3 regions of the Enterobacter sp. MG-EB028 genome follow, and region 1 is predicted to be linked to each of the others. Evidence: predicted binding sites of a transcription regulator. Region 1 holds the regulator's gene; each other region holds the start of a gene.
What was found. The regulator CRP, encoded in region 1, controls carbon source genes, mostly activating them, when cyclic AMP is high. The targets are predictions, from matches to a motif close to ATGTGANNNNNNTCACAT.
Positions count from the first base shown of each region.

Region 2: a site for CRP is predicted at 4,946-4,963, ahead of ACR42C_RS02355 (glycine dehydrogenase). Genes of this name have one in related genera too.
Region 3: a site for CRP is predicted at 9,460-9,477, ahead of focA (formate transporter FocA). Genes of this name have one in related genera too.

Region 1 covers NZ_CP195079.1:4,414,564-4,425,294, forward strand. The annotation lists gene ACR42C_RS21050 (biotin-independent malonate decarboxylase subunit beta) at 1-385, opposite strand, end outside; gene mdcC (malonate decarboxylase acyl carrier protein) at 378-677, opposite strand; gene ACR42C_RS21060 (triphosphoribosyl-dephospho-CoA synthase) at 687-1,544, opposite strand; gene mdcA (malonate decarboxylase subunit alpha) at 1,544-3,199, opposite strand; gene ACR42C_RS21070 (hydrolase) at 3,428-4,450, shown strand; gene ACR42C_RS21075 (YheU family protein) at 4,447-4,665, shown strand; gene ACR42C_RS21080 (phosphoribulokinase) at 4,696-5,565, shown strand; gene ACR42C_RS21085 (OsmC family protein) at 5,632-6,036, opposite strand; gene crp (cAMP-activated global transcriptional regulator CRP) at 6,348-6,980, shown strand; gene ACR42C_RS21095 (YccS/YhfK family putative transporter) at 7,038-9,125, shown strand; gene argD (bifunctional acetylornithine/succinyldiaminopimelate transaminase) at 9,122-10,342, opposite strand; gene pabA (aminodeoxychorismate synthase component 2) at 10,429-10,731, opposite strand, start outside.
Region 2 covers NZ_CP195079.1:506,723-517,453, reverse strand. The annotation lists gene dagF (2-dehydro-3-deoxy-phosphogluconate aldolase) at 1-102, opposite strand, end outside; gene ACR42C_RS02385 (DgaE family pyridoxal phosphate-dependent ammonia lyase) at 99-1,217, opposite strand; gene ACR42C_RS02380 (amidohydrolase/deacetylase family metallohydrolase) at 1,201-2,334, opposite strand; gene ACR42C_RS02375 (DUF4310 family protein) at 2,377-3,018, opposite strand; gene ACR42C_RS02370 (DUF4311 domain-containing protein) at 3,032-3,808, opposite strand; gene ACR42C_RS02365 (DUF4312 family protein) at 3,832-4,131, opposite strand; gene ACR42C_RS02360 (SFCGS family glycine-rich protein) at 4,134-4,496, opposite strand; gene ACR42C_RS02355 (glycine dehydrogenase) at 4,507-4,845, opposite strand; gene cybC (cytochrome b562) at 5,162-5,548, opposite strand; gene pmbA (metalloprotease PmbA) at 5,589-6,941, opposite strand; gene yjgA (ribosome biogenesis factor YjgA) at 7,037-7,588, shown strand; gene mpl (UDP-N-acetylmuramate:L-alanyl-gamma-D-glutamyl-meso-diaminopimelate ligase) at 7,683-9,062, opposite strand; gene fbp (class 1 fructose-bisphosphatase) at 9,260-10,258, shown strand; gene ACR42C_RS02325 (helix-turn-helix domain-containing protein) at 10,409-10,731, shown strand, end outside.
Region 3 covers NZ_CP195079.1:1,683,257-1,693,987, reverse strand. The annotation lists gene ACR42C_RS07955 (ComEC family protein) at 1-619, opposite strand, end outside; gene ihfB (integration host factor subunit beta) at 833-1,120, opposite strand; gene rpsA (30S ribosomal protein S1) at 1,291-2,964, opposite strand; gene cmk ((d)CMP kinase) at 3,076-3,759, opposite strand; gene aroA (3-phosphoshikimate 1-carboxyvinyltransferase) at 3,945-5,228, opposite strand; gene serC (3-phosphoserine/phosphohydroxythreonine transaminase) at 5,298-6,386, opposite strand; gene ACR42C_RS07925 (DUF421 domain-containing protein) at 6,549-7,241, opposite strand; gene ycaO (30S ribosomal protein S12 methylthiotransferase accessory factor YcaO) at 7,369-9,129, shown strand; gene focA (formate transporter FocA) at 9,536-10,393, shown strand; gene pflB (formate C-acetyltransferase) at 10,445-10,731, shown strand, end outside.

The DNA.
Region 1 (10,731 bases):
CGGCAATCGCCGCCAGGCCGAGGTTAGCCTCCTGCAGACGCACGCCGCCGGTTTCGAGGCACAGCACTGCCTGAGTCGGAATGCCGTTGCGGTTATCTTCCGCCGCCAGCTCCAGCGCCGCCGCCATTTTGGCGCCAGACACTTCGCCCATGCTGCCGCCCTGGAACGCGCCTTCAATCGCGACCACGACCGCAGGCTGACCGTTGATGGTGCCTTTCGCCACCACCATGCCGTCATCGGCCTGCGGGACAATGCCCTGTGGCCCAAGCCACGGCGAGATAATGCCTTCAAACGGATCCAGCAGTTCACGGTAGCTGCCGTCATCCAGCAGGGCCTGCGCGCGCTGGCGCGCTTTTATTTCGATAAAGCTGCTGTCATCACGCATGGCTCACCCCCTCAAAAACCTGTTCGATGCGAATGCGCGCCACGCCCGGCGTCGCGCCGAAGTCGTGGATGGTCAGTTTGCCTGCAGGCAGGCTGCTGACGGTGTGCAGGCGGTTGAACAGCGCCTCCCAGCGGCCACGGCTGTTGTCGACGGAGGTGGTGATATCAACGATTAAGGTCTGGCCCGGTTCGGCGGTGAAGAGCACCTCCATATCCCCGGAGCCGACGACGCCTGCCAGCGCCCTGCCGCTTAACGCGCGGCTGGCGGGCACGGTCAATGTAATTTTTTCCATAACATCCTCTTAATGCTTTGAATAAGGCGTTTCGACACGATCGAGAAACAGCGCGGCGGCAAGCAGGTCGGCAGCGCCGCCCGGTGAAGCGTTAAGCGCCAGCATCTGACGGTCCAGGTTCGCCAGCGCCTGCTGGCCTTCGGACGTTGCACAGCCTCCGGCGTTCAGTACAGCGCGGGCACCGCTCTGCATGGCGTCCAGCCCCTCCATTCCGGCGCGGGACAGCACGCAGGTATCGGTGAGCGAGGTCATGATGGCCATCAGCGCGTCGAGCCTGGCGTGCGTTTCGCTGCTGCCGTTGAGACGGCTGAGGCGAAGCTGCGGCAATGCGCGCTGCATAACGTGCGGGAATGCCTGCTGCGCCTCTTCACGCGCGCCCGGCACGCGGTAGCGGTGCGTGGCTCGCAGGCCTTTGCTGAACACTTTCGGTGCCGCCTCGTCCGGGAGTTTCGCCAGCTGCGCGGCAGTGTTCGCGACGGCCTGCGCAGTTGCATCCCCGCCCAACATCGCCACCGCGCTTACCAGCAATCCCAGCGCCCAGATCGCGCCACGATGGGTATTCACCCCGTCGGTGGCCGCCATCATCTGCTTCTCGCCTTCGCGGCCAAGACGGCCAACGGTTTGTCGAAGCGCAATATCTGCCGGACGCAGCCAGCTTTGCTGCGCCAGCGCCTGAAACGTGGGGGCCAGGCTGCGCGCGGAGCGCTCCATCAGCGCAAGGGATAAATCGTGGTGCGCGCCGTTCCCCCGACTGTCCACCAGACCGGGTTTCGGGCTTAAACGTGCTTCGTCAATCAGACACTGCGTGGCGGTTCGCGCCAGCCATTCGGCACCGCCTTCAGCCTGAATCTGGGGCAGAAGTGTCATTACCAGCTCCGGAATTTCGCAGGTGGGTTATACAGACCGCCGGACCACTCCACGAGGTCAGACACGCTGCCCGCAGCCAGCAGAGAGCGGGTGGCGTCGGTGCGGCGAATCCCCATATCTTCCGGATACACCACCTTGCCGCTCTGGCGCAGTTCCGCCACGCGCCTGGCGTCCACACCCAGGCCGATATCGGTGATCCCCGCGACGGCGGCAACCATGGCCCGACGCTCTTCCAGATCTTTCGCCCGATAGAGGTAGGCAATCCCCTCTTCCGTCAGCACGTGCGTCACGTCATCGCCGTAAATCATCACCGGTGCCAGCGGCATGCCGGAGGCTTTCGCCACGTCTACGGCATCGAGTTTTTCCACGAAGGTTGGCTTCACGCCCGCCTGGAAGGTTTCCACCATCTGCACGACGAGTTTTTTACCGCGCTGCATTGGGTCAGGCTCGGTGATCATGTTCAGCCAGGCCGGCGTGGCGTGGCGGCGACCATGCGGGTCATGGCCCATGTTTGGCGCACCACCGAAGCCAGAAAGACGACCGCGAGTCACGGTTGAGGAGTTGGCGTAACCGTCAACCTGCAGCGTAGAGCCGATGAACATATCCACCGCGTACTGGCCTGCCAGCTGGCAGAAGGCGCGGTTGGAACGCATGGAGCCGTCGGCACCGGTAAAGAACACGTCCGGACGGGCGCGGATGTACTCTTCCATCCCCAGCTCGCCGCCGAAGCAGTGCACGCTTTCGACCCAGCCGCTTTCAATGGCCGGAATCAGCGTCGGATGTGGATTCAGCGTCCAGTGCTTACAGATTTTGCCCTTCAGACCGAGCTGTTCGCCGTAGGTAGGCAGCAGCAGCTCAATCGCCGCAGTGTTAAAACCGATACCGTGGTTCAGGGACTGCACCTGATGCTCCGCGTAGATGCCTTTGATGGCCATCATCGCCATCAGAATATGTTCCTGTTTAATCAGGCGCGGGTCGCGGGTGAACAGCGGTTCGATGAAGAACGGCTTGTCTGCAACGACCACGTAGTCAATCCAGGAGCCTGGAATATCTACGCGCGGCAGATCGCACTCTTCGTCCACCAGCTCGTTCACCTGTGCGATGACGATACCGTCGTGGAACGCGGCGGCTTCCACCAGCGCCGGGGTATCTTCGGTACTCGCCCCGGTGTAGAGGTTGCCTTTGCGGTCCGCTTTAAAACCGGCAATCAGCGCCACGTTGGGCGAAAGGTCGACATAGAGGCGTGAGTACAGTTCGATGTAGGTATGGATCGCGCCGATTTCGAGCTGACCATCTTCCAGCAACTGGGAGATCCGCAGGCTTTGTGTCCCGGAGAAGGAGAAGTCCAGCTTGCGGGCGATGCCTTTTTCAAAGATATCCAGATGCTCGCTGCGGCCAACGCTCGGCATGATCATATGCAGGTCGTGGACGATTTGCGGGTTCACTTCGGCAAGCGAGCGGGACAGAAAATCCGCCTGCTTCTGGTTGTTGCCCTCCAGTACGACTTTGTCGCCCGGTGCGATCAGTTTTTCCAGCATGCCGACAATATCGCCGGTTGGCAGTACTTTCCCCTGCACCGGTACGGACGCCAGTCGACGCGCTTTCTCGCTGCGTCGTGTGTTCCATTGCCGCGCGGGTGTTTGCCCAGATAACATTATTAACCTCCTGATTCAGCACATCATTCTGATTTGCTTAACGTTGAGTAAAGTCTGCGCTCTGACGAGAAAGGCATCAATTAAGCGTAGGGCGGAATCATTAGCCTGAGAGTAATAATCAAGGTAAATATTTGTGATCGGGATCAGTTCCTGGTTCGGAAATCCAGGCTAAACGGGGTACAATTCGGAAAGTATCGTAAATTTCCGACAAGAATCAGCATCGCGCTTATGACCCAAATCATTCCATCAGACTTCGACATTGCGGCCGAAGACAGCACCGAGTTCGTGCCCCTGCGCGGCGTGGCCAATCCCCATTTGCAGACCATGCTGCCGCGGCTGATCCGCCGCAAGGTTCAGTTCACTCCGCACTGGCAGCGGCTTGACCTGCCAGACGGTGATTTTCTGGATCTCGCCTGGAGCGAAGCGCCGGAACAGGCGCGTCATAAGCCTCGTCTGGTGGTCTTTCACGGTCTCGAGGGGAGCCTGCACAGCCCGTATGCACATGGGTTAATTGAGGCAGCAAAAGCGCGCGGCTGGCTCGGCGTGGTGATGCATTTTCGCGGCTGTAGCGGCGAGCCGAACCGGCAGAAACGCATTTATCACTCGGGTGAAACCGAAGACGGAACGTGGTTCTTACACTGGCTGCGGGACAACTTTGGCACCGTGCCAACGGCCGCCGTGGGCTATTCGCTGGGCGGAAATATGCTCGCCTGCCTGCTGGCCAAAGAGGGCGACAGCGTACCGCTGAATGCTGCAGTGATTGTTTCCGCGCCGTTTATGCTGGAGCAGTGCAGCTACCATATGGATAAAGGCTTTTCCCGCGTCTATCAGCGCTACCTGCTTAACCTGCTGAAGGCCAACGCGGCGCGTAAGCTCAAGGCCTACCCGGATACCCTGCCGGTAAGCCTGCGCCAGTTGAAAAAGGTGCGTCGTATTCGCGAGTTCGACGATCTGATCACTGCGAAAATCCACGGCTTCGCCGATGCAATTGACTATTATCGTCAGTGCAGCGCCATGCCGCTGCTCAGCAAAATCACGCAGCCGACGCTGATCATTCACGCCAAGGATGACCCGTTTATGGATCACCACTCGATCCCCGCGCAGGAATTCCTGCCCGACAACGTTCACTATCAGTTAACTGAACATGGCGGCCACGTTGGGTTTATCGGCGGCACGCTGCGCCGCCCGAAAATGTGGCTGGAGGCGCGTATTCCTGACTGGCTTACTCCTTACCTGGACGGTGCAAAATGATCATTCCCTGGCAAGATCTGGCTCCCGAAACGCTCGATAATCTGATTGAAAGCTTTGTATTACGCGAAGGCACCGATTATGGTGAACATGAGCGTTCGCTTGAGCAAAAGGTCAACGATGTTAAACGCCAGCTGAAAAGCGGCGACGTGGTGCTGGTGTGGTCAGAACTGCATGAGACGGTCAATATCATGCCCCGCAACGCGTTTCACGGCTGATCTTCCAACCTTTTCAGTCAGGGAGTTGCTATGTCTGCCAGACATCCCATTATTGCCGTTACGGGGTCGAGTGGTGCGGGAACCACCACCACCAGCCTCGCTTTTCGCAAGATTTTCGCCCAGCTGAATCTCCGTTCGGCGGAGGTCGAAGGCGACAGCTTTCACCGCTATACGCGCCCGGAGATGGACATGGCGATCCGCAAGGCGCGCGATCTGGGTAAACACATCAGCTACTTCGGCCCGGAAGCCAATGATTTCGGTCTGCTGGAGCAAACCTTCCGCGAATACGGGCAGAGCGGTACCGGGCAGTCCCGCAAGTATCTTCACACCTACGATGAAGCCGTACCCTGGAACCAGGTACCGGGCACCTTTACCCCCTGGCAACCGCTGCCGGAACCCACCGATGTATTATTTTATGAAGGATTGCACGGCGGCGTGGTTACGCCTCAGCACGACGTGGCGCGCCACGTGGATCTTCTGGTCGGGGTGGTCCCTATCGTTAACCTGGAGTGGATCCAGAAGCTAACGCGTGACATGAGCGAGCGCGGCCATTCGCGCGAGGCGGTGATGGACTCCGTGGTGCGCTCCATGGAAGACTACATCAATTACCTCACGCCACAGTTCTCCCGCACCCACATTAACTTCCAGCGCGTGCCGACGGTGGACACCTCCAATCCGTTCGCGGCGAAAAGCATCCCGTCGCTGGACGAGAGCTTTGTGGTGATCCACTTCCGCAATCTTGAAGGCATTGATTACCCCTGGCTGCTGGCGATGCTGCAGGGCTCGTTTATTTCGCACATGAATACGTTAGTGGTGCCGGGTGGAAAAATGGGGCTGGCAATGGAGCTCATCATGACGCCGCTGGTTCAGCGGTTGATGGAAGGGAAGCAGATCGCGTAAAGATGTTCCCTCTCCCCGTGGGAGAGGGTTAGGGTGAGGGCATCAACACGCACGATGCCCCGTGAATCACACCTCAATCACTTCATACGAATGCGTAATTTTTACCGCTTTCTCCAGCATTAGCGCCACAGAGCAGTACTTCTCCGCAGACAGGTCCACCGCGCGTGAAACCGCCGCGTCTTTCAGCGCTTTCCCGGTGACAACAAAGTGCAGATTTATGTGGGTGAACAGGCGTGGCGCCTCTTCGCGACGTTCTGAGGTGAGTTTAACCTCGCAATCCGTTACGTCATGACGACCTTTTTGCAGAATCGACACCACGTCAATCGCACTGCATCCACCTGCCGCCATCAGCACCATTTCCATTGGGCTCGGCGCTTTATCGCCGGAGTTACCATCCATCAAAATCTGGTGTCCTGACGCGGACTCCCCCAGGAACGTTAAACCTTCAACCCACTTCACGCGCGCTTGCATATTCATTAACTCCAACGTTGCATTTTTGGTGACAGATTACGCGTGCGTTACATTTCTCGCAATGGAAGGCGACCTGCATCATGCTGAAGCGAGACACCAGGAGACACGCGGCGAAAGCTATGCTAAAACACTCAGGATGCTACAGTAATACATTGACGTTACACATGTATGCAGAGGACATCAAACTTTACTGGCTGCGAAACGTTACGACAGCCGACTTCCCAGGGTATGGGTAAGAATTCGATTGCAACCCCAGAGTCCGGATGCATCTGATGACTCTGGTGACAGCTTATAACAGAGGATAACAGCGCATGGTGCTTGGCAAACCGCAAACAGACCCGACTCTCGAATGGTTCTTGTCTCATTGCCACATTCATAAGTACCCATCGAAGAGCACGCTGATTCACCAGGGTGAAAAAGCGGAAACGTTGTATTACATCGTCAAAGGCTCGGTGGCAGTGCTGATCAAAGATGAGGAAGGGAAAGAGATGATCCTTTCTTATCTGAACCAGGGCGATTTTATCGGTGAACTGGGCCTGTTTGAAGAAGGCCAGGAACGTAGCGCCTGGGTTCGTGCAAAGACAGCATGTGAAGTGGCTGAAATTTCTTACAAGAAATTCCGTCAGCTGATTCAGGTAAACCCTGACATCCTGATGCGTCTTTCTTCCCAGATGGCGCGCCGTCTGCAGGTGACGTCAGAGAAAGTGGGTAACCTCGCCTTCCTGGACGTGACCGGCCGTATCGCGCAAACCCTGCTGAACCTGGCGAAACAGCCAGACGCGATGACCCACCCGGACGGCATGCAAATTAAAATTACCCGTCAGGAAATTGGTCAGATCGTTGGTTGCTCCCGTGAAACAGTGGGCCGTATTCTGAAAATGCTGGAAGATCAAAACCTGATCTCCGCCCACGGTAAAACCATCGTGGTTTACGGAACCCGTTAATCCTGCTTAAACGGCGTGCCATCGCGAGGTGTCACGCCGTTTTTGTCTCTTTTCCCCATGTGGCGCAGGCTGATCTATCACCCGGAAGTTAACTACGCACTGCGACAAACGCTGGTGTTGTGTCTTCCTGTGGCCGTGGGCCTGCTCCTGGGTCATCTTCAGCAGGGCCTGCTGTTTTCCCTCGTGCCCGCCTGCTGCAACATCGCCGGTCTGGACACGCCGCATAAGCGCTTTTTCAAACGCCTGATTATCGGGGGCTGCCTGTTTGCAGGCTGTAGCCTCGCGGTGCAGCTGTTACTGGCTCGCGATATTCCCCTGCCACTGATCCTGACCGTGCTGGCGATGACCCTCGGCGTCACGGCGGAAATCAGCTCGCTGCACGCTCGCCTGCTTCCAGCGTCACTCATTGCGGCCATCTTTACCCTGAGCCTCGCCGGGAATATGCCCGTGTGGGAGCCGCTGCTGATCTACGCCCTCGGCACGCTGTGGTACGGGCTGTTTAACTGGTTCTGGTTCTGGCTATGGCGAGAGCAGCCGCTGCGAGAATCTCTGAGCCTGCTCTACGTGCAGCTTGCGGATTACTGCGAAGCCAAATACACCCTGCTCACCCAGCATACCGATCCGGAAAAATCCTTACCGCCGCTGCTGACGCGCCAGCAAAAAGTGGTGGATTTGATAAGCCAGTGCTATCAGCAGCTGCATATGCTCGCCGCAAACAAGAACCACGAGTACAAACGGCTGCTGCGTACCTTCCAGGTGGGGCTGGACCTTCAGGAGCATATCTCCGTTAGCCTTCATCACCCGCAGGAGGTGCAAAAGCTGGTTGAGCGCAGCCATGCCGAAGCGGTGATTCGCTGGAACGCGCAGACCGTCTCCGCGCGCCTGCGGGTGCTGGCTGACGATATACTTTATCACCGCTACCCCACGCGCTTTAACATGGACAAACAGCTCGGCGCGCTGGAGAAAATTGCCCGTCAGCACCCGGAAAATCCGGTCGGCCAGTTTGCCGCCTGGCACTTCAGCCGCATCGCCCGCGTGCTGCGCACCCAGCGACCGCTTTATCCCCGCGACCTGATGGCGGATAAACAAAAACGTCTGCCGCTGCTGCCGGCGCTCAAAAGCTATCTTTCTCTTAAATCGTCCGCCCTGCGCAACGCCGCACGAATTAGCGTCATGCTCAGTATCGCCAGCCTGATGGGCATGGCGCTGCACCTGCCGAAACCCTACTGGATCTTAATGACCGTGCTGTTTGTCACCCAGAACGGCTATGGCGCCACGCGGGTGCGCATTCTGCACCGGGCGGGCGGCACGATGGCGGGGCTGATTATTGCAGGCGTGACGCTGCACTTTCACGTGCCCGAGGGCTATACCCTGGCGGGCATGCTGGCTATCACCCTGGTGAGCTATCTAATCATTCGCAAAAACTACGGCTGGGCGATGGTGGGCTTTACGGTAACGGCGGTATATACCCTGCAGCTGCTTACGCTTAACGGCGAACAGTTCATCGTTGCCCGCCTGATCGACACGCTGATTGGCTGTCTGATCGCCTTTGGCGGTATGGTCTGGCTGTGGCCACAGTGGCAGAGCGGGCTGCTAAGACAGAACGCCCACGACGCGCTGGAGGCCGATCAGCAGGCCATTCGTCTGATCCTGAGCGACGATCCGCAGCCTTCCCCGCTTGCCTACGAACGTATGAAGGTCAACCAGGCGCATAACGCCCTCTTTAACTCGCTGAATCAGGCGATGCAGGAGCCGGGCTTTAATTCTCATTATCTGGCGGACATGAAGCTGTGGGTGACGCACAGCCAGTTTATCGTCGAGCATATCAACGCCATGACGACGCTGGCGCGCGAGCACACGATGCTGACGCCGGATCTGGCGCAGCGCTATTTGCAGTCGTGTGAAATTGCGTTGCAGAGGTGTCAGCAGCGTCTGGAGTATGACGCGCCGGGCGAATCGGGCGACTCAAACATTCTGGAAGCGCCGGAGACGTTAACCCACGGGCCGATGAGCACGCTGGAGCAGCATTTGCAGCGTGTGCTGGGACATCTGAACACCATGCACACCATTTCGTCGGTGGCATGGCGTCAGCGCCCGCATCACGGGATTTGGTTAACGCGCCGGTTAAAGCGAACCGAGTATTAGCCTTTAACGAGCTTCGCGACCGCCGCGGCAAAGCGGGTTAACCCGTCTTCTATATCTTTTTCTTCCACCACCAGCGACGGCGCAAAGCGCATCACGTCCGGCCCCGCGTTGAGCACCATGACGCCTTCATGCGCGGCAGCGTGAAGGAAATCGCGCGCGCGGCCTTTGTACTGCGGCTTCAGCTCGGCGCCAATCAACAGCCCCATTCCGCGGATCTCGCTGAACACGTCGTACTGTTCATCAATCTTTTTCAGGTGTTTCACAAACAGCTCGCGTTTCGCGCTAACGCCGTTCAGCACTTCCGGCGTGTTGATGATGTCGAACGCGGCTCCCGCCACGGCGCTCGCCAGCGGGTTACCGCCGTAGGTGGAGCCGTGAGATCCGACGTGGAACGCGGAGGCGATCTCCTGCGTCGTCAGTACCGCACTCACCGGGAAACCACCGCCGAGCGCTTTGGCGCTGGTCAGAATATCCGGCGTCACGCCGTAGTGCATGTAAGCAAACAGGTCTCCGGTACGCCCCATCCCGCACTGTACCTCATCAAACACCAGCAGCGCCTGATGTTCGTCGCACAGCGCGCGCAGCCCTTTCAGGAACTCCGGGGTCGCCGCCGTCACGCCGCCTTCACCCTGAATCGGCTCCACCACTACCGCGCAGGTGTGGTCGTCCATCACCGCTTTCACCGCGTGCAGATCGTTAAACGGCACGTGGACGATGTCTGCCGGTTTTGGGCCAAAGCCGTCGGAATACTTCGGCTGGCCGCCAACGGAGACGGTAAAGAAAGAGCGTCCGTGGAAGGCGTTATGGAAGGCGATGATTTTGGTTTTGTAAGGACTGTGACGCGTTGTCGCGTAGTAGCGCGCCAGCTTGAAGGCGGTTTCGTTGGCCTCGGTGCCGGAGTTCATAAACAGCACGCGCTCGGCAAAGGTGGCATCAATGATCTTACGGCCCAGGCGCAGCGCCGGTTCGTTGGTGAACACGTTACTGGTGTGCCACAGGGTTTCGCCCTGGGTTTTCAGCGCCTCCACCAGCGCAGGATGGCAGTGACCCAGCGCCGTAACCGCAATACCGCCCGCGAAATCCACATACTCTTTGCCCTGCTGATCCCAGACGCGGCTGCCCTTCCCCTTCACCGGGATAAACTCAGCCGGTGCATAAATCGGCAGAATCACTTCATCGAATGTCGCGCGGGTAATTGCTGGTTGTTCAGTTGCCATGTCATGCCCATCCATTTTATGTCACATTGATTGTGAAAATATAATCACAAAATATGCATAAAAAATCACAGCAAGGCAACAGATATTCAGCGATTAAGGAAATTTGCCAGCAGCGCGTGCCCCTGCTCGCTGAGGATACTTTCCGGGTGGAACTGCACGCCTTCGAGATCCCACTCGTGGTGGCGAATCCCCATGATCTCCTGGGTATCGCTCCAGGCGGTCACGTCAAAGCAGTCGGGTAGCGTCGGCGGGTCAATCACCAGCGAATGGTAGCGCGTCACGGTTAACGGGTTATTAAGCCCTGTGAATACGCCCGTGCCGGTGTGGGTAACCGGCGAGGTTTTGCCGTGCATCACTTTTGCGGCACGCACGATGGTAGCCCCAAATAC
Region 2 (10,731 bases), 970 kb from region 1:
GTGGCCTTCCGCCGCCTCGTAAATGGCGCTGGCGTTAGCCTTTGAGCCGGCCAGCACGTTCAGACAGACGCGGTCACGGTAAAAGTTGGGGGTCAGTTTCATGCGTTTTTCTCCTGTCCTAATACTTCGCTAATGCGGCGGTAGACGATATTCAGCTGGTCAGCGCTCACGCTGCGCACGTCCGCCTCGATAATCCCTTCGTTGGCCTTGTAGCCACGGAAGTAAATGGCGTATTCGCCCTGTTTGAGTTTCGCCACCAGATCGCCCGTGCCGACGCCCGTTGCGGCTTCGTCGAACTTAATCTCGGTGCGCGCGATATCGCGACCGGCGCTGTCCCAGACCACGCGCGCGGTCACGCCGTTCAGGGTGTTGAGCGCCTCGATAAACGGCGTCATCTTCGCCACCATCTCGGCCCCGCTCTCTTTGGTCGCCGTCAGGTAGTGTTCGATGGCGCAGGTCAGACCAAGAATGCCCTCTTTCCCGACCTTCATCGCACGGCCAATGCCCGCAGTCTGGCGCTTCACCCACTCAACGTACTGGGTTTTGCCGATCACCAGCCCGCTGGTTGGCCCTTCAATCGCCTTCGCGCCGCTGTAGATCACCAGATCCGCGCCGGAGCGGTAGTAGGCGTGCAGATCTTCTTCTGCCGCCGCATCGACGATCAGCGGGAGATCGTGCTTGCGCGCCACGACCGCCGCCTGCTCGACGCTGAGCATGCTTTTCTGAACGCAGTGGTGCGATTTAATGTAGAGGATCGCCGCGGTGCGCGGGGTGATCGCCGCCGTCAGCTGATCGGCAGAGCATTCGTTGGCGTAGCCCGCCTCCACCAGCTTGCCGCCGCCCAGCGCCACCATGGTGCCCACCGGCGCGCCAAAGTTCACGTTGTGGCCTTTCGGCAGGACGATTTCGTTGTTCTCAATCGGGGTCACGTGCAGGTTTTCCAGCAGCCAGTCGCTGTCTTTCACCAGCACCGCCGCCACGGACTGGGCAATGCCCGCCGACGCGCAGGAGACCACCGTCGCGCCCTCCACGTCCAGCAGCTTCGCGATGTACTCCCCGGTTTTGTTAACCAGATCCTTCATCTCGAAATAGTGATTCATGCCGTCCATCGCCGCCTGCACCACTTCCGGGCGCGGCGTGGAGACGCCCAGCGCCGTCATGCGGCCAGAGGTGTTGATAACCTGCTTTAAATTATACTTCTCATAAATCGAAGGCATGTTCCGTGCTCCCTTGTTCGGTCATGTAGCCCTTGCCCGCGCGGATCGCGGCAAGCGGCACCAGAATGTGTTCAGCCTGCAGGCTGTCGTTTTCAGCGTCCGTCAGCACCGTTGGCTGGCGTTTAATCGTGAACAGCGTCAGGTCGGCGTCGAGACCCGGCTGGATGCGACCCTTGCGCGTCAGGCGCAGGCCGTCGGCGGCGTTGGCGGTCACGCAGTCAATCACCTGCGGCAGCGACATGCCGATGGCGAGGAATTTCGACATCACGCTCGCCAGCGAGCCCACCGGGCCGTTGATGCGGTTGCGGCAGTAGATATCCGAGCTGATGGTGTGCGGCAAAATGCCCATGGCGATGGCGCGTTTCGCCACCTCAAAGCTGAAGCTCGCCGTGCCGTGGCCGACGTCCAGACGCACCCCGCGCTTCAGGGCGGAGATGATGGAGGCGCGCAGCTCGCCGGAGGGCGTCAGAATGCGGTTTGGCTTGCCGTTGTAGCAGTGGGTGATGATGTCGCCCGAGCTCAGCAGCTCGGCAATTTCGTCGAGGTTCGGCGGGTTGTTGCCAATGTGCACCATCAGCGGCAAGTCGCCGTTCTCTTTCTGAATGGCTTTGGCGCGCTCCAGCGGCGTAATGCCGTTTTCACCGACCACGCTGCTGCTCATGCGCGCCTTCAGGCCGACGATAAAATCAGGGTGGCGCTTCAACGCCTGCTTCACCGCCTCGGCGTCAATATTCGCCATGTTGGCCAGCTCGTTCTGGGCAATCAGCCCCACGCGGGAGATGTTCAGCAGGGCAAAGACTTCTGTGGAAGCTTTGCGGGTGATGTCGTAGAAATCGTCCACGTCGTCGGCCCCGGTACTGCCCGCGTCCACCACGGTGGTAACGCCGGTGGCAATGCCCACGCTGTCCGGCTCGTCGTGGTAAATCGGGGAGTTCGGGTAGCAGTGAACGTGGGAGTCAATCCAGCCTGCGCTGACGAACACGTCGCCATTCAGCTCAACCGTTTTATGCGCAGGGGCATCAATGTCGCCCGTCGCGGCGATCTTTCCGTCCTGAATGGCGATATCGGTCAGGGTATCGTCGGCGAGGCGCGCACGGCGCAGGAGTAAATCAAACATGAGGATCTCCTGATAAGGCGGGCGCCGGAGCGCCCGCGGGTATTAAAGGGCGACCGGGAACAGCCAGCCCAACAGCATTGCGCCGAGGATGGCGCCACCGGTAATCGGCTTCTGCCAGATGTAGAACACCAGCGCGCCCAGCAGGGAACCGACGCCGATAGGAATGGAGGCGGTCATGGCGCTGAGGATAATCAACGGCCCGAGGAAGCGGCCGGAGGCGTTGCCCGCGCCCATCATCACGTCTGCACCGTAGGTAGAGTTGCTCTGGTTGATGGTGAACTTACGCGCCAGGATGATGACGTAGCCGATCGCCAGACCAATCACCAGGCCGGTAATCAGCGAGGCGATGAAGTTGGTCACCGGGAACATGATCCCCGCGCCCAGCAGCAGCGCCGGAACGCCGAGGCCCACGCCGGTCTGGATCGCACCGCCGATATCAAGAATACCGACCAGCGACCCTTCGATAATGCGGGCGAACAGGAAGCTTGCGCCGAACGCCGCCACCGCGCCGTAGACGCCGGTATCAATCCCCGCTTTCAGCATCGCCACGAAGGCCACTTCGTTAAACGCGCCGATACCGTAGAGGTAGTACATGTGCGTCCCGGCGAAAACGCCGGAGGAGAGCAGGCCAACGAAGATCGGGAACGACCAGTCGGCATACCAAAAACCTTTATTCTGTTCCATGTAGAGGCTCCTGTTATTTACCGCTGAGCGAGTTGTGGATCATATCGAGCCAGTTCGGCACGGTCAGATGGAAGGATTCGATCATCTTCATGTCGAAGCCGCGGAAGAAGCCGCTCAGCACGAAGAGCAGGACGATAGCCGCCATCATCACTTTGGTGACGTGGTTCCAGCCGCTCTCTTCCACGCCTTTACCGATCAGGATCCCCAGCACCAGGCCCGGTACGGCGTTGCCCATAATCAGCTGCGCCGCGCCGCCGAAGATGGTGGCCCAGAAGCCCGATTTTTTACCCGCGTCGATAGCCGCCAGCCAGAAGATCACCGGCATGACGGTGTTCACCAGTAGGTTCGCGGCAGGCACCAGTACCTTCACGGCGGTGACCTGAAGCGCGGCCGGAACGGAGGAGGCGGTCAGGTTCAGGAAGGTCACGACGATCATGCCGATCACGCCGCAGGCAATCGCCATTTTGCGGGGATCGTGCAGCGTTTCGCCGACGTTACGGTTTTTGATCATCAGTGCAGCAGCACCCCAGTTCGGGATGATGCGGTGGTCAACGTCCTGTGTGAAGGCGCCTGCAGCCACGGAAGAGGCCCAGGCGTTAAAGAAGAAACCTAACCCAAAGGAGAAGTGAGAAGCCGGATCCCCTTCGCAGGAGTTCAGTTCCCCCAACGTACGAAACGCGCCCATACCCTGAGTGGTAGGCGCATGAAACATGCGTGCAGCCCCGGCGCCAACACCGACGCCTACCAGGCCGCCGATGATGAGCGATTTTATTAATATAATTAAGAACATCAGTCTGCCCTTTTTATGAATAATCAGCGTTGCGTGACGAAATCCACCCGGTCGAGATTGATGGCGGTCACGTTGACGGTCACATCCAGCTCCACGCTGTAGGTGCGTCTCTCCCGGCGCAAAAAGAAGAACAGAAACGCTTCTTTACGCACCGCTTCTTGCGCCTGAACAACCTGCACATCCTGTGGCTCAATACGCAGTAAGATATGCGGTGAGGCTTTCATCACCGCGGCCTGAACGTGGTTGAGCGCGTCAGCAAAGGCGCGCGCTTTGGCGTCGCCTTTGCCCTTCACTCTCACCGTGGTTGTGAACTGTTCTTTCATGCTTATGCGCCGTATTTCTTCTGCCACGCCTGTACCAGACGCTCGCCCAGCTCTTCTTTATCCATAAAGCCGAAGCCCAGCACGTTGCAGCCTTCGTTGATGGCGGTCACGCCCTCATCCACGGAACGCATGCCGTATTTGGCTTTGTAGCCATATTTGGTTTGGGCGGTGATGGCACCCGCGCCGCCGCTACCGCAGAAGGAGATGCCGAAAGTGGCATTTTCCGCTTTCATCACGTCGCCGAGCTTCATGTCAGCCGCCATGCCCGGCACAACCACCGCGCGTCCGCCTGCTTTTTCCACACCGGCAGCCACTTTCTGACCTTTGCCCAGGCGATCGCCAATCACGACTGTAATCTGTTCCATGTGTTGCTCCTTAAAGGTTGTCTTTCGCGACTTCAAAGTGAACGGAGAGCAGCCAGGCCTCTTCATCAGGAAGATTGCCAAACTGCGCTACCACTTCACGGGCAAGTTGCATTGAATCTGGTGAAATTTCGTCAAACAGCTCTGCTTCTACCTCCGGCAGCGGCTCGCCGGTCACGGACCGGTGCGCCATTGCGCGCACGTGGGAGGTGAGCATCTGCTCCTGTACCGCATTGGGGATGATGTTGTTTCGGGCCAGCAGGGCATAAACCTGCTGCAGCATGGTGGTCGCGAGCTGTTCTGTTTGCTCCGCCTGTTCCCCAACGTCGTTCATTACCGCTCCGTTAATCACTGGTCTTACCCCGTTAATGGCTCTGGAATAAAACTAACGTTGGGGGGGAATTGTTTGTAGCGAGTTGTTTTCCACTTCGAAGTGGAAAGGCGAGCCGCAGCAGTGATCTGTGCCACATAAATGCGGTGAATCTGGATTAATAACGGTATTTGCGTGATGAATATCACGTATTCCAGCGGCAAAACGCGCGCCGGGGAAACGAAAACGTTCAGGCGTGGTGACGCAAAAATGTGATGGCGATAGGGTTTACTTATTACCGCGTAAAAAAAACGGGAGCCACTGGCCCCCGCTGGTTGTTTGTCAGATGCGCGATCGATTAACGATATTTCTTGTGATACGTGTTACGCGTCGCCACAAACTGGTCAGCCGCCGCCTGGGCTTCCTTCACTTTGCCTTCGTTAGCCAGCTTCAGCGCACCGTCGATCTGACCGACCAGCACGTCAAAGCCGTGGCGATAGTCTTTCATCTCTGCGCTGTCTGCCGCTTTGCTTTCCAGCTTTGGCGGGGTCGCTTTTTGCGCGTCCAGCGCCGCTTCACGCATTTTGGTCAGTGCGCCTTTCATTTCGGCCGCATTGTCCGTTTTCTGCACTATCTTCAGGTTTTGACTGAGGATGTCCATGTTGTCTTCGAGATCGGCAGCAAACGCAGAAGAGCCAAGAACCAGCGTTGAAGCCGCGACGATCGCTAACAGGTGTTTACGCATTGCTCACTTCCTTTTTTATTATTAAAACGCTTTTCGGGTATTACTGGCCGGCGATTTTCATTTCCGGCAGTAATACAGAACCACACTGTATATTGCTACGTGTTTCAATATCGTTACCGACCGTAACGATATTGCGCCACATGTCCTTCAGGTTGCCGGCGATGGTAATTTCGCTCACCGGATACTGAATTTCGCCGTTTTCGACCCAGAAGCCTGCCGCACCGCGCGAGTAGTCGCCGGTGATGCCGCTCACGCCCTGCCCCATCAGCTCGGTGACCACCAGACCGGTGCCCATCTCTTTTAGCATTTGCTCGAAGTTAAGGCCCTGACCGGCAATGCGCCAGTTGTGGATGCCGCCCGCGTGACCGGTGCTTTTTAGCCCCAGCTTGCGCGCGGAGTAGTTGGTCAGCAGCCACTGGGTCAGAATGCCGTCTTTAACGATATCGCGGCGTTCCGTGCGTACGCCTTCGCTGTCGAACGGCGTGGAGGCCAGCCCTTTCAGCAGGTGCGGGTGCTCTTCAATCGTCAGCCATTCCGGCAGGATCTGCTTGCCCAGCGAGTCGAGCAGGAAGGTCGATTTACGGTACACCGAGCCGCCCGCGATAGCGCCCACCAGATGGCCAAACAGGCCGGTCGCCACTTCATTGGCAAAGATCACCGGGGCCTTCATGGTGGAGAGTTTACGCGGCGACAGGCGCGACAGCGTGCGTTCGGCACACTCTTTACCCACCCACTCAGGAGACTGCAAATCCCCCAGCGCGCGGCCAATGGTGTAGGCGTAGTCGCGCTCCATGTCGCCGTTCTCTTCAGCGATGACGCAGCTGGAGAGCGAGTGGCGGGTAGAGCAGTAGCCCTGCAGCATGCCGTGGCTGTTGCCGAACACTTTGATGCCGTAGTGGCTATTGAAGCTGCCGCCTTCGGTATTGGTGATGCGCTTGTCAGCCTGCAATGACGCCTGCTCGGCGCGCGCGGCCAGTTCAATGGCTTCATCCGGCGTCACTTCCGCCGGGTGGAAAAGATCGAGATCCGGCGCGTCAAACGCCAGCAGCTCTTTATCCGCCACGCCTGCGTAAGGATCCGGAGAGGTATAGCGGGCAATATCCAGCGCCGCCTGCACCGTACGGGCAATGGCATCCGGGCTGAGATCGGTGGATGACGCGCTGCCTTTGCGATTCTGGTGATACACCGTGATCCCAAGCGCGCCATCGCTGTTAAATTCTACATTCTCCACTTCGCCATAGCGGGTGCTCACGCTAATGCCGGTGGTTTTGCTGACCGCCACTTCGGCGCCATCTGATTTACCTGAAGCGAGCGTCAGCGCGGTGGAGACGGCTTCTTCCAGAATCTTACGCTGCGCTTCAACTTGTGAGGTTACTTTCATCGCAAATGCCATACTGTAAGAGAGAGTTAAGTGAAGTCTAACAGAGAACCGTTTTTCAGTGCGCGTCTTAACTGGTAACATTAGCCTCTTTTTTTAAGGAGCCTGACATGACTAAGCAGCCCGAAGACTGGCTCGACGACGTTCCCGGTGATGACATCGAAGACGAAGATGATGAGATCATCTGGGTCAGTAAAAGTGAAATTAAACGTGACGCCGAAGAGTTAAAACAGCTTGGCGCAGAAATGGTAGAACTGGGTAAAAACGCGCTGGACAAGATCCCGCTCGACCAGGATCTGCGTGATGCCATTGAACTGGCACAGAAAATCAAAAAAGAAGGCCGTCGTCGCCAGCTTCAGCTTATCGGTAAAATGCTGCGTCAGCGCGACGTGGATCCGATCCGTCAGGCGCTGGACAAGCTGAAAAACCGCCACAACCAGCAGGTTGCGCTGTTCCATAAGCTGGAGCAGATCCGCGATCGTCTGATTGAACAGGGTGATGATGCAGTACCGGAAGTACTGAACCTGTGGCCGGATGCCGACCGCCAGCAGCTGCGTTCTTTGATCCGCAACGCGAAGAAAGAGAAAGAAGGGAATAAGCCGCCGAAGTCCGCGCGCCTGATTTTCCAGTATCTGCGCGAGCTGTCTGAGAACGGCGAGTAATCTCTTCCCCTCACCCCAGCCCTCTCCCCGGAGGGGCGAGGGAGAAAACACGGGAAAGTAGGCCCGGTAAGCGCTAGCGCCACCGGGCTTTTTTTTACTCTGCAGCCGCCGCTTCCGCTTTCTTCGCCAGACCGTCCAGCAGCTTCTGATGGATCCCACCGAACCCGCCGTTGCTCATCACCAGAATGTGATCGCCAGGCTGAGCGGCTTTCACCACCATATCCGCGAGCACATCCACGTCCGCACTCCAGTGCGCAGGCTGAATGCAGGCATCCGCCACTTCAGCCACCTGCCACGGAATATGCTGCGGCTGCAGCAGGAAGACTTCGTCGGCACGTCCCAGGGACGGTGCGAGGTCGTCTTTGCAAATGCCCATTTTCATGGTGTTTGAGCGCGGTTCCAGCACCGCCAGAATGCGCGCGGTACCGCCAACCTTGCCGCGTAACGCGGCAAGCGTCGCCAGAATGGCGGTCGGGTGGTGCGCGAAATCGTCATAGACCGTCACGCCATTCGCTTCGCCGCGCAGTTCCAGGCGGCGGCGGGCGTTAATGAACGAGCCGAGCGCATTAGCGGCATCCGCAGGCAGCACGCCCACGTGGCGCGCCGCAGCAATCGCCATCAGGCCGTTGTGCATGTTGTGCTCGCCCACCAGGCCCCACTTCACCTCGCCCACTTTTTCACCGTCGAGCAGCACTTCCCACTCGGAGGCATCCGCGTTGAGCTTTTTCGCCTGCCAGTGGCCCTGCTCGCCCACCAGCTCCTGCTCGCTCCAGCAGCCCATCGCCATGGTCTGCTTCAGGTTGATGTCGTTCTCCGGCAGGATGATGCGGCCCTGACCCGGAACAATGCGCACCAGATGGTGGAACTGTTTCTGAATCGCTTTCAGATCGTCAAAGATGTCCGCGTGATCGAACTCAAGGTTGTTGAGGATCAGCGTGCGCGGGCAGTAATGCACGAACTTGGAGCGCTTGTCGAAGAATGCGCAGTCGTATTCATCCGCTTCAATCACAAAGAACGGGCTGTCGCCAAGACGCGCAGAGACGTCGAAGTTACCCGGCACGCCGCCGATCACAAAGCCCGGCTTGTAGCCGCAGGCTTCGAGGATCCAGGTCGCCATGCCGGCGGTAGTGGTTTTTCCGTGGGTACCGGCCACGGCAACTACCCAGCGGTCGCGCAGCACGAAGTCATGCAGCCACTGCGGGCCGGACATGAACGGAATATTGCGTTCCAGCACCGCTTCAACGCACGGGTTACCGCGGGTCATGGCGTTGCCAATAATGATCAGATCCGGCTCGGGATCCAGCTGGCTGGCATCGTAGCCCTGAATCAGCGAGATGCCCTGTTTTTCCAGAAGCGTGCTCATCGGCGGATACACATTGGCGTCCGAACCTGTCACTTCATGGCCCAGCGAGCGCGCCAGCATTGCCAGTCCGCCCATGAAAGTGCCACAAATCCCCAATATATGAATGCGCATACGTCACTATCCTTCTTCAATGTGGCGCACATTTTACTCACATGTTAGCGGCTGTGAAACGCATTTCAGGTAAATCCGTATGTTGCTGGCGCGATTCACCTCTGCGCTACTATTTGAATATTTGTTAAGATTGTTGGGCTTTAGTCGTTTTAGTGAACATACAATCGCTCTACTCACAAAGATGCAGGGAAAGTGTTATGAAAACGTTAGGTGAATTTATTGTCGAAAAGCAGCACGAGTTCTCTCATGCTACGGGTGAACTCACTGCTTTGCTGTCGGCAATAAAGCTGGGCGCTAAGATCATCCACCGTGATATCAACAAGGCCGGTCTGGTCGATATCCTGGGTGCCAGCGGTGCCGAAAACGTTCAGGGCGAGGTTCAGCAGAAACTCGATCTGTTCGCCAATGAAAAACTGAAAGCTGCACTGCGCGCGCGCGACATCGTTGCGGGTATCGCCTCTGAAGAAGAAGATGAAATTGTTGTTTTCGAAGGGTGTGAACACGCTAAATACGTTGTTCTGATGGATCCGCTCGACGGCTCCTCCAACATCGACGTTAACGTTTCTGTCGGTACCATTTTCTCCATCTACCGCCGCGTCACGCCTGTTGGCACGCCGGTGACCGAAGAAGATTTCCTGCAGCCTGGCATTAATCAGGTTGCAGCCGGTTACGTCGTTTATGGCTCCTCCACCATGCTGGTGTATACCACCGGGTGCGGGGTTCACGCCTTTACGTACGATCCGTCACTGGGCGTTTTCTGCCTGAGCCAGGAACGCATGCGCTTCCCGGAGAAAGGCAACACCTACTCCATCAACGAAGGCAACTACATCCGCTTCCCGAACGGCGTGAAGAAGTACATCAAATTCTGTCAGGAAGAAGATAAAGCGACCCAGCGCCCTTACACGTCCCGCTATATTGGCTCTCTGGTCGCGGATTTCCACCGTAACCTGCTGAAAGGCGGTATCTACCTTTACCCAAGCACCGCCAGCCACCCGGACGGGAAGCTGCGTCTGCTGTACGAATGCAACCCGATGGCGTTCCTGGCCGAACAGGCGGGCGGCAAGGCGAGCGACGGTAAAGAGCGTATTCTGGATATCGTGCCGGAAAGCCTTCACCAGCGCCGTTCATTCTTCGTCGGCAACAACCACATGGTTGAAGACGTTGAACGTTTTATCCGTGAGTATCCGGACGCGTAATCCCACTCCCCCGGGGAGCCAGTCTGGCTCCCCGACACATTTATATATTTTACCGTATAAGTGTTTATAAAAAACACGCTTTAATATTCACCCCTGCTCCTGCATTATTTCCATAACAGTTTGACAATTATTTCCTGGAGCAGAATTGCAATGAAAAATTATTCCCGGGCTAATACCGGCATTGATTTAAACCTTATTCCTGTATTTATTGAAGTCGTCCGCTGCGGCAGTATGGCAAAAGCCTCTTTGCGCCTGGAGATGTCCCGGCCTGCGGTGAGCCTGGCGTTGAAACGCTTTAATCAACTGTTTGATGAGCCTTTATTTTCCCGCAAAGGTTTATATCTTGAGCCGACGGAAAAAGCGTTAGCCTTAACCAGTTCGCTGGAAATATTAATGGGTGATATTCACGATAATATTGCGGCGGTAAATTCCGCGAGAAATAAAACCCCGGCACAGAATGCACCGGGGCCGGG
Region 3 (10,731 bases), 2.1 Mb from region 1:
CCAGACGTTCCCCCATCCCCAGCCCGAGGATCACCGCGCCCCAGCGATAAGCAGAAAGTCGGTTTTGCAGCGACGTCAGGTATTGCGCTCGCAGACTGCAACGCCCATCGACGAGTTCTGCATGGGTAAAGCGCCCGCTCAGCGTTTGATGGCGGGCAATAGCGCTGCGCTGGGGATCATACCCTCCGTCGTTCAGTTCGCCGTGAGCCGGCCTGAGCCTGAGGGTCATTGCCCAGCGCTGACCGGCACACGCTTTCTGCGGCAAATAATGACCATAAAGCGTTACGCCCGTTGACGCCCACCAGCGTTGGCCATCAACGGTGAGTATTTTTCCCTGATGCACAGTGGCACCATCAGTGATGGAGATTTCTACCTCGGCCTGTACGGCACCTGTGGTTAAATGCTGCATCGGCCAGACGCTCTCTTGCGCAGCCAGAATGCCCCACACGCAAAAGAGCAACGTAAGCCCCACATACTTCAGCCGTATGTTTTGGCGTGCGGCCAGAGCAGCCCCGCCAGCCATCATTATCCACACGGTATAACGCGATGGCAGTTCGGGTAACCAGAGTAACGGGGCTATCGCCAGAATGGCGCAGATACCTAAAGCGGGAATTCCCATTGCTACCTCCCTGTTTCAGGGCGGCAGTATGCTAGCGGGTGGTCGGGTCGTCAGGTAAGAAGAATGCGATTTACAGCAAGCGCAGCAATGTATTTTATGCGTTACAGAAAACGAAACGGAAAATGCGGGGCACCTTCAGAAAGAAAGCGACGGGTACAAAAAAAGCACCCGCAGGTGCTTTCTTTCGAACCCAGTTTAACCGGCTGGCTAAACTCAGTTGCCGTAAATATTGGCGCGATCGCGCAGCTCTTTACCCGGCTTAAAGTGTGGAACGTACTTACCTTCCAGCTCGACTTTATCACCAGTTTTCGGGTTACGCCCGGTACGTGGAGCACGATAGTGCAGAGAAAAACTACCGAAACCGCGGATTTCAATGCGCTCGCCCTGGGCAAGAGTGGAGGCCATATGCTCCAGCATCTCTTTTACGGCATCTTCCACTGCCTTGGCAGGGATATGCGGTTGCTGACTGGCAAGTCTTTCAATCAATTCTGACTTGGTCATGATTCCTCCGGTTCCTTTCAAACCAATTAGCTGAACAGCTTATTAAACAAGGGCGGCCGTAGCCGCCCTTTGTTATTGATTACAGGACGAATCCTGCAATCTGTCAAGTCTGCTCCTCATCCTTCGCGCTGTAAATGCGTTACAGCTCAAATGATGCCGAGAACCTGATATTACTCGCCTTTAGCTGCTTTGAAAGCTTCAGCCATTGCGTTGTTAGAGAAGTTTGCATCTTCCTGTTTGTTAACAGTTGCGATTGCATCTTTCTCATCAGCTTCGTCTTTAGCACGAACAGACAGGCTGATTGCACGGTTCTTACGGTCAACACCGGTGAACTTAGCTTCAACGTCGTCGCCAACGTTCAGAACCAGAGTGGCATCTTCAACGCGGTCACGTGAAGCTTCAGAAGCGCGCAGGTAACCTTCAACGCCGTCAGCCAGTTCTACGGTTGCGCCTTTAGCGTCAACTGCAGTCACTTTACCGTTTACGATTGCGCCTTTCTTGTTCAGTGCAACCCAGTTGTTGAACGGATCTTCTGCGAGCTGTTTAACGCCCAGGGAGATACGCTCACGCTCTGCGTCAACCTGCAGAACAACTGCAGCGATTTCGTCGCCTTTTTTGTATTCACGAACTGCTTCTTCGCCTGCAACGTTCCAGGAGATGTCAGACAGGTGAACCAGGCCATCGATGCCGCCGTCCAGGCCGATGAAGATACCGAAGTCAGTGATAGACTTGATTTTACCTTCAACACGGTCGCCCTTGTTGTGGGTTTCCGCGAACTGCTGCCATGGGTTGTTTTTGCACTGTTTCAGGCCCAGGGAGATACGACGACGTTCTTCGTCGATATCCAGAACCATCACTTCCACTACATCACCAACGTTAACAACTTTGGATGGGTGGATGTTTTTGTTGGTCCAGTCCATTTCGGAAACGTGCACCAGGCCTTCAACGCCTTCTTCGATTTCAACGAAGCAGCCGTAGTCGGTCAGGTTGGTTACGCGACCAGTCAGTTTAGTACCTTCTGGGTAACGCTTAGCGATAGCTACCCATGGATCTTCGCCCAGCTGTTTCAGGCCGAGGGATACACGAGTACGCTCGCGGTCGAACTTCAGCACTTTAACAGTGATTTCGTCGCCCACGTTCACGATTTCGCTTGGGTGCTTAACGCGTTTCCACGCCATGTCGGTGATGTGCAGCAGGCCATCAACGCCGCCCAGGTCAACGAATGCGCCGTAGTCAGTGAGGTTCTTAACGATACCTTTGACTTCCATGCCTTCCTGCAGGTTTTCCAGCAGCTGATCGCGTTCTGCGCTGTTTTCGGATTCGATAACGGCACGACGGGAAACAACAACGTTGTTACGCTTCTGGTCCAGCTTGATTACTTTGAACTCAAGCTCTTTGCCTTCGAGGTGCAGGGTGTCACGGACTGGACGAACGTCTACCAGTGAACCTGGCAGGAACGCACGAATACCATTCAGCTCAACAGTGAAGCCACCTTTAACTTTGCCGTTGATAACACCGACCACAGTTTCAGCTTCTTCGTAAGCTTTCTCCAGCGTGATCCATGCTTCGTGACGTTTAGCTTTCTCACGAGACAGCAGGGTTTCGCCGAAGCCGTCTTCTACTGCGTCCAGAGCAACGTCAACTTCGTCACCAACCTGGATTTCCAGCTCGCCCTGGGCGTTTTTGAACTGCTCAGCCGGAATGGCGGACTCAGATTTCAGACCGGCGTCAACCAGTACTACGTCTTTGTCGATAGCAACAACAACACCGCGAACGATGGAACCCGGACGGGTTTCGATTTCTTTTAAGGATTCTTCAAACAGTTGAGCAAAAGATTCAGTCATGTTTAATCTTCAGGTTAATATTAACGTCCACCTGGCTCCGTGCCGGATGGGGTTGTTTCACATACCCGCCGTCAGTCCATTGCAGCGGGGGTACTGCTAAATCGGTCGCAATTACGCGAGTGCCAGTTTTTGGCGCGCATATTGTAGCGCTTTTTCAATCACTTGCTCAATAGTTAAACTGGTTGAATCCAGTACTAAAGCATCTTCTGCAGGAACAAGTGGTGCGACGGCGCGGTTACGATCGCGGTCATCGCGCTCTTTTATCTCGGATAAAAGGCGATCAAAGTTAACACTAAACCCCTTTTCCTGCAACTGAAGCATGCGGCGTTGAGCACGCTCTTCCGAAGAGGCGTCAAGGAAAATTTTTACTGGTGCATCAGGAAATACTACGGTTCCCATGTCGCGTCCGTCAGCGATCAGACCCGGGGCTTCACGAAACGCACGCTGCCGACGTAGCAGCGCCTCGCGAACGCGTGGGAAAGCGGCCACCTGAGAGGCCGCATTAGCGACTTCCTGCGTACGGATTTCGCCGCTCACGTCTTCACCTTCCAGAATCACTTCCAGGTTGCCATCGGTGGAAACAAAACGCACATCCAGATGCGCAGCCAGCGGTACCAGCGCTTCTTCAGAGGCGACATCCACATGATGATGCAGCGCAGCCAGCGCCAGCACGCGATAGATTGCTCCCGAATCTAAAAGATGCCATTGCAATGCTTCCGCCATCGCTTTGCACAGAGTACCTTTCCCTGCGCCACTCGGCCCATCAATGGTGATTACCGGGGCAATTGCCGTCATCTTTTTCTCCTTAAATAAGGCATACCGTTAACATGAACGCCGCGCATTATACGCGCCAACGTGCGCAACTGTTACCTTTGCGTGCAAATTGCGGAATGATTGAAGCAGAGTGTAGAAGAAATGAGCGGGAAAGATCGTCAGGAAGCGTAAGGAAATGCCGCATCAGGTGATGCGGCAGGTATTCATTATGCCAGGGTGCTAATGCGCGCCAGCTGTTCGAAATAGTCCGGGAAGGTTTTTGCCGTACATTTCGGATCGAGAATGGTCACAGGGGTATCGGACAGCGCCACCAGCGAGAAACACATCGCCATACGGTGATCGTTATAGGTCCCGATTTCCGCAAACTGCAGTTTTGCCGGAGGGGTAACGCGAATGTAATCTTCGCCCTCTTCTACCTCAGCGCCGACTTTACGCAGCTCTGTCGCCATTGCGAACAGGCGGTCCGTCTCTTTTACGCGCCAGTTGTAGATGTTACGCAGCGTGGTGGTGCCTTTGGCAAACAGCGCCGCCGTGGCAATGGTCATCGCCGCATCCGGGATATGGTTCATGTCCATGTCGATGGCGTTCAGCTCGCCGCGGGTACAGGAGATGAAGTCATCGCCCCAGGTGACAATAGCGCCCATTTTTTCCAGCACGTCCGCAAAACGAATATCGCCCTGCACGCTGTTGCGGCCAATGCCGGTCACTTTTACCGTACCGCCTTTAATCGCCCCCGCGGCCAGGAAGTAGGACGCGGATGACGCATCCCCTTCCACCAGGTAGTTACCCGGAGACTGATACCGCTGTGCCCCGCGCACCACGAAGCGCTGGTAAGACTGGTTTTCCACCTCAACGCCGAAGGTTTTCATCAGGTGCAGCGTGATATCAATATACGGTTTGGAGACCAGCTCACCTTTAATCGTGATAACCGTATCCTGTGGGGCCAGCGGCGCGGTCATCAGCAGTGCCGTCAGGAACTGGCTGGAGACGCTGCCGTCAACCTCGACGTGACCGCCGGTAAAGCCCCCGCGCAGACGCAGTGGCGGATAATTTTCCTGCTCCAGATAGTCAATCTGCGCGCCGCCCTGACGCAGGGCATCTACCAGATGACCTATCGGACGCTCTTTCATACGCGGCTCGCCGGTCAGCACGATGTTGTTGCTCCCCAGGCACAGGGCCGCCGCCAGCGGACGCATCGCGGTACCCGCGTTGCCCAGAAACAGCTCAAGCTCTTCACTCGCCTGCAGTGCGCCGCCGTTGCCGGTCACTTCGCAGCGGGTACGATCGTCAGAGAGTGTGTAATGAACGCCCAACGCTTTCAGCGCATTGAGCATATGGCGCACGTCATCGCTGTCCAGCAGGTTAGTGAGGACGGTGGTGCCGTTTGCCAGAGCTGCCAGCAGCAGAGCGCGGTTCGAGACACTTTTTGAACCAGGCAGATTGATGGTGCCATCTACCCGCGCGATAGGTTGTAACGTCAGGGATTCCATGAAAACTAAACTCTCAACTCAACATAATAAAAACCCCGCAGGGACGCTGCGGGGGTGAAAAACAGCAAATTAACCGTGACGACGTTCAAAGTCGATCATGAAATCCGTCAGGGCCTTAACGCCTTCCAGCGGCATCGCGTTATAGATAGAGGCACGCATGCCGCCCACCACACGGTGGCCCTTGAGCGCGTGCAGGCCTGCCGCGAAGGACTCTTCCAGGAACACTTTGTCCAGGCTGCTGTCCGCCAGCTGGAATGGCACGTTCATGCGGGAACGGTTAGCTTTCGCTACATCGTTGCGGTAGAAATCGCTCTTGTCGATCACGCCATACAGCAGTTCGGCTTTCTGCTGATTCACCTTGTCCATCTGCGCCACGCCGCCGTTTTGCTTCAGCCATTTGAAGACCAGGCCGGAGAGGTACCAGGCAAACGTTGGTGGGGTGTTGAACATGGAGTCGTTATCGTTCAGCACGGTGTAGTCGAGAATCGACGGGCAGGATTTATGCGCTTTACCCAGCAAGTCTTCACGCACGATGACGATAGTCAGGCCCGCAGGACCGATATTTTTCTGCGCGCCCGCATAGATAATGCCGTAGCGGCTGACGTCAAGTGGCGCAGACAAAATGGTGGAGGAGAAGTCGGCGGCAACCACAACATCTTTGCCAAAGTTTGGCGTCTCGTCGATGGCAATCCCGTCAATGGTTTCGTTCGGGCAGTAGTGAAGATAGGCGGCGTTATCAGAAAGCTGCCACTCGCTCATAGGCTTCACGGCGCGCAGACCGTCAACGGTCACTTTGGCATCGATAACATTCGGCGTGCAATATTTATGCGCTTCTTTAACGGCGCTTGCCGCCCAGTAACCCGCGTCAACGTAGTCAGCCGTCATTTTGTCACCGAGGATATTCAGCGGTACGCCTGCAAACTGACCGCGGCCGCCGCCGTGGCAGAACAATACTTTGTAGTTCGAGGGAATATTCAGCAGATCGCGAAAATCCTTTTCTGCCTCTTCGGCCACCTGAATAAACTCTTTACCACGGTGGCTGATTTCCATCACCGACGTACCCAGACCGTTCCAGTCACACAGCTCCTGTTGAGCCTGTTTAAGCACGTCTGCCGGTAACATTGCCGGACCTGAACTGAAATTAAAGACTTGAGCCATTTCCCCTCACCACGCTAAAAGCCATAAGTTATAACTGTGGATATCGGTTTTATCATTCAGTGACACGCGCCGCAATGTCTAAAACTTATGACCGGGGAAATGTGCCCCGCGTCACACAAAACAATCTGCCGCCTCGATACGACAAAACCGACAAAATGGCTGTCAGGTAATACGTTTGGCCCGGCTAACCTTCGTCCATTCCGGATTTGCACAGCGGGGGCATAATTGACGATCCCCTGGCTGCATCGCGACAACATGGCTACATCTTACGCAAGCATACTCGCCTGATTCAGGTACCGTTCTGAAACGCTCTATGAGCATATCCGGCAGGATACACAGTCCCGGCTTCACCTCGTCGTCAGAATAGTAATAGACGCTGATTTGGCCGTTGGTTTCCATAATCGCCAGACGCACCTGCCCCAGTTGCTCAACGCTGTTCAGGCGAAGCTCCATAAAGAACTCAAACTCGGTCATATTGGCGCTTTGCACATTTTCCCAGGCCAGTTGGCCGTCCTCGACGATAACCACCGGCTTCCCTTCGAACAGATCTTCCAGCTTTTCGCTTTTCGACATCAGCCACATGACAAGACGGTAAAGTAGCGCCAGTGAGACAAAAACGATAAATACCGGCACCATCGGCACATCGTCATAAAAGGCGACGTCTCCCGCCGCCGAGCCCAGCGTCAGAATGATCAGCACCTCAAACAGCGACATCTGCCGAACGCCGCGACGGCCGGTGATTTTAAGAAACAGGAAGACGAGTACGAAGGTATACAGGCTTCGCAGCGCCACTTCGCCCAGAAATTCAGGAGGAACTTTATCAAACGCCATCCGCTGGAGATCAAATGCTTTCATTTTTCTATGCCTTAACAGTCAGTTACTGTCACTAAGCATAGCCCAGCCATTTATTTTCGCCGGAGATAGCACCCGTCACTCAAAACCCGTATCATTGCGCGCTTTACGTACGATAAAAGTGAACGCCATGACTCAAACGTTTATCCCCGGCAAAGACGCCGCTCTGGAAGATTCCATCGCTCGCTTCCAGCAGAAACTGACCGACCTGGGCTTTAACATCGAAGAAGCCTCCTGGCTCAACCCGGTGCCTCACGTCTGGTCCGTGCACATTCGCGACAAAGACTGCGCGCTCTGCTTTACCAACGGTAAAGGCGCGACGAAAAAAGCGGCACTGGTCTCTGCGCTGGGTGAGTATTTTGAGCGTCTGTCCACCAACTATTTCTTTGCTGACTTCTGGCTGGGTGAAACCATCGCCAACGGTCCTTTCGTTCACTATCCGAACGAAAAATGGTTCCCGCTGACCGAAGACGACGAACTGCCGGAAGGGATCCTCGATCAACGCCTGCGCGCTTTCTACGATCCAGAAAACGAACTGACTGCCAGCATGCTGATCGATCTGCAATCGGGTAACGAAGATCGCGGTATCTGCGCCCTGCCGTTCACCCGTCAGTCTGACGAGCAGACCGTTTATATTCCGATGAACATCGTCGGCAACCTGTATGTGTCCAACGGCATGTCCGCCGGTAACACCCGCAACGAAGCACGCGTGCAGGGCCTGTCTGAGGTGTTCGAGCGTCACATTAAAAACCGCATCATCGCTGAATCCATCAGCCTGCCGGAGATCCCGGCGGACGTGCTGGCGCGCTACCCGGGCGTGGTGGAATCCATCGCGAAGCTGGAAGCGGAAGGTTTCCCAATCTTTGCCTACGACGGCTCGCTGGGCGGTAAATATCCGGTTATCTGCGTCGTGCTGTTTAACCCGACTAACGGCACCTGCTTTGCCTCGTTCGGCGCGCATCCTGACTTCGGTGTGGCGCTGGAGCGTACCGTGACCGAGCTGCTGCAGGGCCGTAGCCTGAAAGATCTCGACGTGTTTACCCCGCCAACGTTTGACGATGAAGAAGTGGCCGAGCATACCAACCTCGAAACCCACTTCATCGACTCCAGCGGTTTGATCTCCTGGGATATGTTCAAGCAGGACGCGGACTATCCGTTCGTGGACTGGAGCTTTGCCGGTACCACGGAAGAAGAGTTCGCCACGCTGATGGCAATCTTCAACGCCGAAGATCAGGAAGTCTACATTGCCGACTACGAACACCTGGGCGTTTACGCGTGCCGCATCATCGTGCCCGGCATGTCCGACATCTATCCGGCGGAAGATTTGTGGCTGGCTAACAACAGCATGGGCGCGCACCTGCGTGAGACCCTGCTGTCCCTGCCGGGCAGCGAGTGGGAGAAAGAAGATTATCTCAACCTGATCGCCCAGCTGGACGATGAGGGCCACGATGATTTTACCCGCGTGCGCGAACTGCTGGGTCTGGCGACCGGGAAAGACAACGGCTGGTACACCCTGCGCATCGGCGAACTGAAAGCGATGCTGGCGCTGGCGGGCGGCGATCTGGATCAGGCCCTGGCCTGGACCGAATGGACCATGGAGTTTAACCAGTCGGTCTTCTCCGCCGAGCGCACCAACTATTACCGCTGTCTGCAAACCCTGTTGCTGCTTGCACAGGAAGACGATCGCGAGCCACTGCAGTACCTGAACGCTTTCGTACGTATGTACGGTGCTGAAGCGGTTGAAGCCGCCAGCGCGGCGCTGAGCGGTGAAGAGCCGTTCTACGGTCTGCAGGCAGTTGACAGCGATTTGAAAGCCTTCCCGGCGCATCAGTCTCTGCTGAAGGCCTATGAAAAGCTGCAGAAAGCAAAAGCCGCTTACTGGTCAAAATAAGCGCACATAACATTAACAGCAGTAGGCGTATTCAATCGTCTGGGCTATATTACGGGGCAATTTCATTGCCCCGTTTTTTATTCTCTTCGGCAATGATTATTGATTGTAATAATAAAGTTAAACATGGGTAAATATAATAATATTTGCCTGGGCTTTATTGTTACTTTTTATGGTAAATACCCCATATTAATTAACTGTTTCGAAGGGGGCCGAACGAAAAAATTCAACTCTTTTCATAACTTTTAAAATTTATTTTTATACGGATAATCAAATACTTACTCCGCATTTGTTGTAAAACCATACACACTGCGGGCCTATAAGCCAGGCGAGATATGATCTATATCAATTTCTCTTCTATAATGCTTTGTTAGTATCTCGTCGCCGACTTAATAAAGAGAGAGTTAGTGTGAAAGCTGACAACCCTTTTGATCTTTTACTCCCCGCCGCGATGGCAAAAGTTGCCGAAGAAGCGGGTGTCTATAAAGCAACGAAACACCCGATGAAGACGTTCTATCTGGCGATCACCGCAGGTGTGTTCATCTCAATCGCTTTCGTCTTCTACATCACCGCCACCACCGGTACTGCCGGAATGCCTTTCGGCATAGCTAAACTGATTGGCGGCATTTGCTTCTCACTGGGCCTGATTCTCTGCGTCATCTGCGGCGCCGACCTCTTCACCTCAACGGTGCTGATTGTCGTGGCAAAGGCCAGCGGAAGAATTACCTGGGGTCAACTGGCGCGCAACTGGCTTAACGTCTACGTTGGTAACCTGATTGGCTGTCTGCTCTTTGTTCTGTTGATGTGGCTCTCTGGCGAGTATATGACCGCCAACGGCGGCTGGGGCCTTAACGTCCTGCAGACCGCCGACCACAAAATGCATCACACATTTATCGAAGCCGTTGCTCTCGGCATCCTCGCAAACCTGATGGTCTGCCTGGCGGTCTGGATGAGCTACTCGGGTCGTAGCCTGATGGATAAAGCCATGATTATGGTTCTGCCGGTTGCGATGTTTGTTGCCAGCGGCTTTGAGCACAGTATTGCGAATATGTTCATGATCCCGATGGGGATTGTTATCCGCAACTTTGCAAGCCCGGAGTTCTGGACCGCAGTTGGTTCATCCCCGGAAAGTTTCTCTCACCTGACTATTATGAATTTCATTACTGATAACCTGATCCCCGTCACTATCGGGAACATTATCGGTGGGGGTCTGTTAGTTGGGTTGACATACTGGGTCATTTACCTGCGTGGCGACGATCATCATTGATGGTTTTCTCAGGCAGTAAATAAAAAATCCACTTAAGAAGGTAGGTGTTACATGTCCGAGCTTAATGAAAAGTTAGCCACAGCCTGGGAAGGTTTTGCGAAAGGTGACTGGCAGAATGAAGTAAACGTCCGCGACTTCATTCAGAAAAACTATACCCCGTATGAAGGTGACGAATCCTTCCTGGCTGGCGCAACTGATGCGACCACCAAGCTGTGGGACAGCGTAATGGAAGGCGTTAAACTGGAAAACCGCACTCACGCGCCAGTTGATTTTGACACCTCCGTTGCTTCCACCATCACTTCTCACGATGCTGGCTACATCAACAAAGCCCTTGAGAA